2 linked regions of the Allorhodopirellula heiligendammensis genome follow. The main gene of each other region encodes a partner of the protein of the gene in region 2 in a complex. Links are inferred from orthologs where the notes say so. Each region holds a gene or a part of one and is shown on either strand. Other genes may lie near its edges.

Region 1 (3,392 bases), 430 kb from region 2 along the record:
TCTTGTAACCTGTCTGGCCCCCTGCTCAGACTCCAACTCAGATCCCATGCACCTTGTCGTACCGTCAGTAATATGGGCAGTCGTCAAGTCACGACCGCATGCAGGTTCCAATGGACTGATTCAGCAGGCACGTTAATAGCAGTGGCTTGATCAGGATTACCCCATAAACGCTGTGTGAGGTTTTCGTCAGTCATTTTTCGCAAGCCGATATACGACGTCGTGAGCCTTGGATTGATCTCGATCACAGCATCACAATTGGCGTTCTCGCCCAGCATCAAGTCGATGCCGACGAAGCCCGCCAGCCTGCCGGGCAGGGCCTGGAGCACTCGTGAGGTCAGCGCGTGAGCGCGCTGCTGCAGTTCGGTGGACAACGGCCCACTGCCACCTTGGTAACTTAGGTGACTGGTAGAGACGCTGTCGCGTGCAGCCGTATGCGGCACCATCTCCAGATTTTGCCAAACGGCGGGCAGAATGCTGACGCGAGCGTGTTCACTACTGGCAATCACCGATACTGAGGCGGAGCGTCCCGGCCAGTACTGCTGCGTGATCTCATCGGGCTTCATCGACGCCAGAGCTGGCTTCAGTTCATCGTAGCGACGAATGCGAGCGGCGCCGCAACCGTCGCGCGGCTTGACGAGGTAGCCAGAACTGGGGAAGTCACTGAAGATCGGATCGAGTCGGCCGGCAGCGAGTGGCCGCGAGCGGGTATAATGTCGCTCCGCAATTCCATTGCGGCGTCGCTCCAACGACCACGTATCGGGATGAGCGATATTGTTTTGATGCAGCCACTTAGCCGTCGCCCATTTATCTGCCGTCAGACCAATGGCGGTACCCGTCGGCGCGAGCACCTGGATTCCTGCAGCCCGTAAGAGCGTGATGCCTTTGGTGAGCAACCCGTCGGTTTCGGGGATGATGACGATTGCGACGTCGCACTCACGTGCAATCTCAATCCACCCCCCCCAAAGCTCAGCGCAGGGCTGCATCGGCACGGTTTCGAGCTGCCCCGCGAGGGCACTGATGTCGCCAGATAGCTGCGGCAGCCGAGGGTCGACGGGTGTTCGCACGCTCGCCCAACCAGCCAAATCAGTGACCAGGGCTTGCCACATCGCCATCCCTTCACGCAACAGGGATTTCGATACCGTGTCCAGAGGCGTGTCGAGCATACCGCCACCGCAGAGATATTCGGCGACGAAAACCCGCAGTGGAGCCGATGGCGTGGACGTTTCCCTGTCGAGCATAGCGTTTGCTTTCGAAGTCCCGGGGTACTTTCAAAGTCGCTGAGTGATCGATTGACAGCACTGTCGAGCGATGCCGCTACGGGTTGATCATCGCAGCGGCTTGGTCACAGAGCGACTTGGCCTGTTCGGCTGTCTCTGCTTCCGCGATCATTCGCACGATTGGCTCGGTGTTGCTACCGCGGACGAGCAGCCAGCAATCGTTCCATTGTAGGCGCAGTCCATCGCCGGTGTCAGCTTGTGCGTCTTGAAATCGGCTTTGGAGTCTTGCGAAGATTGCCGGCAGCTGGCTCACATTGATTTCGGCTTTGTCTTTATAGATGGCAAGCTGGGGAAGTTCGTCAGCGAGCTGGCTGAGTGGTTTGCCGGTTCGAGTTAGCAAATCGAGTACTTGGGCCATGCCGACAAAGCTATCGCGAACATACCCTACCGTAGGGTCGATGGGGCCGCCGTTGCCTTCCCCCCCATACGCGGCAGCATGAGCGATCATCTTGTCGGCGACGTTTGCCTCGCCGACGGCGCTGCGTAAGGTTTCCACACCAAACTGTTGGGCAACGAGTCCACTCATCGAACTCGTCGCTCCATTAATCACGATGGGCCCGTTAGTGCGTCCGACCATCATAGCGCGCTGGACACAGAGTGCCAGCGTGGCTTCTTCGCCAATGTAGCGTCCGTTCTCGTCGATCAGCGCCAATCGATCAGCATCGGGGTCTTGGCAAAACCCAATCGCGCACCCGCTGCCGGCAACGCGTGCTGCGATCCCGGTGAGGTTGTCAGCGGTCGGCTCGGGCACATGCTCAAAGATGCCGGTGGGTTGCTGGCCGACCGCTTCGACTTCGCATCCGAGAGACTCGAGCAATCGCACGCCAAGCAATCCGCCGGCGCCATGGTTGCTGTCTAACAGCACCCTAAATTCTCGTTTTCGAATCTCACCCACATCTACAGTCGCGAGCACTTTCTCAAGGTGCGGGGCATGTGGGTCCGCTTCCGTTTGCGTCGATCCGATAGCGTCGTAGCGACACCATCCCGCAGTGCCAGCGAAGTAGCCTTGACGAATTCGAGCGCCCGCGTCGGAGTCGAGCACGCGCCCATCACTGCCAAATAATTTAATGCCGTTGTACGGGGGTGGATTGTGACTGGCAGAAATCTGCACGCCACCTGCCGCAGACATCTCGCGGACGAGTATGCCGATCGTTGGGGTTGCGGCGACGTCCGCGTCGATCACATCGCGGCCGCAGGCGTTGATCGCCGCGATGATGGCGGCCTTCAACATTGGCCCCGTGGTACGTCCATCACGTCCGATCACAATGGGGCCGGGACCAATCGAAGCAGCGAAGCTCGCGATGTATCGGCAGGCGACGTCCGGAGTCAAGGTTTCGCCGACAATGCCGCGCAGTCCGCTGACACTGATAATCAGTTCGCTCATGAAAGTATTCTTGCGTGAAAGGTTGATGAGAAACCCTAACCTAGTGAATCTACGGGTCGCTTAACATCCGGCAATGAATGCGACGGGCGTGGCGGTCTACTAAAACTCATTGAATTGTGAGAGAATCGCAGGCCTCGTTCGCAGCCCACCTCGGCCTCAGCACGTCACGTCCCCAGCCCACCACGATTCCAGCCCGGTAGTTTCGCACTCATGCTCACTTGTATTCGCGGCAGCCGATTGATCGACCCCAGCCGGTCGGTGGACGGGGTGGTGCGCAGTACAACCGAACAGCGTGATCTTTGGATGCAAGGTGGTTTGATCATCGACGCGCCCCAAGACCCAATTGCCCCCGACGTTGAAATCAATGCGACCGGATGCGTGACAATGGCCGGCGGCATCGATTTGCATACGCATATCGGAGGTGGAAAAATTTCGCTGGCTCGGCTGCTGTTACGTGATCAAATGCCGCCCTGGCGGAACGCACAGCCTGCGGGGGCGACTGAACCGGCACAGTCGCACTTTCTTCCGTCGGCCAGCACCACGGCGTCGCGATATCTCGACATGGGCTACACAACCTGCCTTGAGCCCGCCGTGATTCCCTGCAACGCACGCTCGGCCCATGCGGAAATGGCCGACGTGCGAGGCATCGACACCGGCGGCTACTGTCTGCTCGGCAACGATGATGTGCTGTTACAGTTGATCGCAGAGAAGTCACCGCAAGAAACCATCAA
Region 2 (3,439 bases):
TTTGCCGCAGCGCTTCAGCGTGCCGATCAACGCAAAGATGAATTCTTAGCGACACTCGCTCACGAACTTCGCAATCCCTTGTCACCCATTCTCAGTGGAATCCAACTGCTGAGCATGATGTCGAGCGAGGAAAGCAATCCTGAGGAGAACGCGGAAATGCTCGAAATGATCGAGCGTCAGGTGCACCACATGGTTCGTCTTGTCGATGATCTACTCGAAGTCAGCCGGATTACAAGCGGCAAAATTCACCTCCAGACAAGCTCCATCAATCTAGCCGATGTCGTCAAGCACGCCATCGAAACAAGTGAACCCAATATCGAAGCAGGACAACACCAATTCGCCATCCATGGACCCACTGAGCAGCTCATCGTTAACGGCGACATGACTCGACTCGCCCAAGTGATTTCCAATCTGCTCAACAATGCCGCGCGATATACACCCAGCGGTGGTCAAATCTCGCTGAGCGTCACCTCGGACGAGTCATTTGCCTATATCACGGTGAAAGACAACGGAATCGGAATCCCGGTTCAGATGCAAGAACGCGTCTTCGAACTCTTCGCTCAGGTAAACCGAAAACTCAAGCAAAGTGAGGGTGGACTCGGCATTGGCTTGGCACTCGTCAAACGGATTGTAGAGCTGCACGGCGGCACCGTTACGGTAGCCAGCGACGGGGAGAACCAGGGCGCTGCATTCCGAATTGCTCTCCCCCTGCTCACCAGCGAATCCGCGCCCAGCGAGGCTGTCATCACCGACGATACCACTGCATGCAACGCTCTCAAAATCATGGCAGTCGATGACAACGTCGACGCTCTGAACAGTCTGAAACGGTTGCTCGTCGCAATGGGCCACGACGTCGCGACAGAGGAATCTGGCGCAGCAGGAATCCAGCGGTTTCAAACGTTTGGTCCGTCCTGCATGTTTCTCGATATCGGCATGCCCGAGATGGATGGTTACGAGGTTGCCAAACAGATACGCCAATTGCCCGGCGGTGATGCCGTGAAACTATTTGCGTTAACGGGTTGGGGACAGCAACAAGACCGGGCGCGTAGCGACGCGGCAGGATTCGACTTCCACCTTGTCAAACCGGTCACGAAATCCGCGATAGAACAACTGCTTCGCTCGGTGAGTCACTCGCCCGACTTGGGATGAATGTAGACCACGACTTCGGTGGGAATGGTGCGTTCCACCGTCAAATCCTTCGGAACGTTCTTAAGACTTGCTGCCGTTGGCTTGCGGATCATACGTTGATCACCCATCTGGTCAAGCTTGAATGAAACGACCATGTCCGCTGGGTCCAACATAGAAAATGCTGGTTCGGACCCTGACAGAGTGACCTTCACAAGGGTTTGCTTCGGCTCGTCGATCTCCCAGTCCTTTGCCAGATTACGGTATTCAACCGGCACGTCGAACGTCCGCTGGATCGTGTCGGTCCGGTAGGCGAACAGGTACCACAGGCTCGTGGCCAACACGACCGCGAGGCACTTGTTGGCAAGATTTCGCAGCAGCGGTGACGAAGACGTCCCCGGAGACGGCAGTTGGCTAACGAAGTAGCTGCGCAATCGCTCAGTTAGCACGGACGAATCCACGACATCGAGTTCACCGTCACGAGCGATCGTGATGGTCCCGACTTCCTCGGAAACGGCCACCACCATGGCATCGCAGCGTTCGGCGAGCCCCAGTGCGGCAGCGTGTCGCGTTCCACCACCTCCAATCTTCTGTAGCTCGGAAGTCAATGGCAGATGAACACCGAGTCGTTCAATCCGAGAATCAGTAATCACGATGGCACCATCGTGTCCCGGTGATTCGGAGTGAAAAATGCTCAGCAGGATTGGATAGCTGATATCCGCATTCACATTGATTCCACCTCGCACATGACGGTCGAGTGGTTCGCGGCCGGGGAACACAATCAATGCACCGATGCGTTGTTTCGCCATCGCGGCAACCGCTTCGACAATCGCGTCACTGACATTGTCAGATGGTGTATTCGCGGAGGATCCGGAAAACCATCGGTAAGCGCCTAACCGTTCGACACCGTGCCGAATGTCCTGTTGAAAAACCAATACAAACGCAAGCAAGATTCCCATAAATCCATACTGGAACGCGGCCGTCGTCATGTACAGATCGAGCCATCGGGCCAGCAGGAAAATCCCCGACATCAACACCACCGCGATCCCCAGGGAACGCGACGCGCGACTCCGCAGCCAGTTCAATAGGAGGTAGAGCGCCAACGAAACAATTGCGATGTCGACCACGTCGGCAACGCGGACGCCGCTGAGTACTTCGCTGGCAAACATCGTGGTGATTCCTGCGTATCAATGGCCAGGCACAGCGCCTCTCAGTTGCAATCGCGGACGTCGTGAATAGCGACCAGGGAACTGACTATCGAACTTGTGTTGCGCTCGGAAATAGGGCTCATTGAGCAAGTCCGGGGCGTGGAAGCTTCCGTGACGGTATGGATCGTAGGCATACCCATACCCGTAATAGGGTATCCCATTGAAATCACTAAGGCCAGAGTATCCGCGATATCCACTCACATACCCCCCGCCGATCGTCACTGACTGGCCGCGCACCGCACCAGCGCGATGGTGGTGGTCGCCAGCCTCAGCAGATGAAGTGGCGATGGTAAGGAACAGGCTGACGCAGAGGGAGGTAACGCGTGACATCTTCGCTTTTCCAGGAAAGAGTGTGTGACCAGAATTTCCAACTCTACGTCTCAATTTTCGGCCCGTGATTAAAACCTCTGAAAATCCATCTGATTGATGCGTGCTTGCCGCCGCAGGACTCAGAAAATGGCGGCTGGGCGACGGCTCGGCGCACGGAGACCTATTCCGTTTTAAGCCGGGGGGAGACCAACAGCAGCGAATTGGCATTCTCGACCGCCACTTGATTTGGGAAGTCGACAGGCAAGGCCCCGTCAGCGGTGTGTCGAATCACGTTGAAGCTACAACAAGTTTAATGCCAGTGGCCAACATCACGACCACCAGAAACACAAACACAAAACGGCTGCCGCGCTTGATCGCGAGCTTGGCACCTACCACGCCGCCGAACACATTGCCAACTGCCATCGTCAAGCCTGGCACCCAATCCACCATGCCATAGGCGATAAACGTGATTGCCGCTGCCAAGGTGACGACAAACCCAATGCTGTTTTTGACTGCGTTAGAACCAGCGAGGGTCGAGTCCGTGAAATAGCTCATCCCCAACAACAGCAGGATCCCCATGCCGGCTTGAATGAATCCGACGTAGACGCCAATGGCAAAGAAGACTGGGATCTGAAAGGCGGCAGGATATGTCCGATGCTCACCGGACTGGAGAAAACGCTTGGGATTGGCCATCAAGAGAATGGCCATCGCAATGAAGAGGACGCCAAACATGCTCTCAAATGCGTCTGCCGAGAGATACACGGCAAGCAGAGCCCCCACCGGAACACCGAGCAGGG

Evidence for each region. Proteins that work in one complex are often made in the same cells at the same time.
Region 1: the proteins of Poly21_RS12245 (region 2) and glmM are in contact, whole or in part, in a crystal structure (PDB 7OJS), measured with the Bacillus subtilis proteins. The link is inferred for Allorhodopirellula heiligendammensis from one-to-one orthologs.

The regions. Positions count from the first base shown.
Region 1 is NZ_SJPU01000002.1:86,784-90,175, forward strand. Bases 489-3,302 are described here. They hold glmM (phosphoglucosamine mutase), read right to left. Parts: upstream 2,662-3,302; coding sequence 1,315-2,661; downstream 489-1,314. Other genes in these bases: Poly21_RS10715 (ATP-grasp domain-containing protein), read right to left, coding at 489-1,238; Poly21_RS10725 (formylmethanofuran dehydrogenase subunit A), read left to right, coding at 2,872-3,302. In the rest of the region: Poly21_RS10710 (hypothetical protein), read left to right, coding at 1-8; more of Poly21_RS10715, read right to left, coding at 84-488; more of Poly21_RS10725, read left to right, coding at 3,303-3,392. UniProt on the Bacillus subtilis protein: Catalyzes the conversion of glucosamine-6-phosphate to glucosamine-1-phosphate. Glucosamine-1-phosphate is used for cell wall biosynthesis.
Region 2 is NZ_SJPU01000002.1:514,114-517,552, forward strand. The notes cover bases 212-3,072. They hold Poly21_RS12245 (diadenylate cyclase), read right to left. Parts: upstream 2,295-3,072; coding sequence 1,128-2,294; downstream 212-1,127. Other genes in these bases: Poly21_RS12240 (response regulator), read left to right, coding at 212-1,149; Poly21_RS12250 (hypothetical protein), read right to left, coding at 2,313-2,663; Poly21_RS12255 (sulfite exporter TauE/SafE family protein), read right to left, coding at 2,931-3,072. Outside these bases: more of Poly21_RS12240, read left to right, coding at 1-211; more of Poly21_RS12255, read right to left, coding at 3,073-3,439. UniProt on the Bacillus subtilis protein: One of 3 paralogous diadenylate cyclases (DAC) in this bacteria, catalyzing the condensation of 2 ATP molecules into cyclic di-AMP (c-di-AMP). Upon expression in E.coli leads to c-di-AMP synthesis.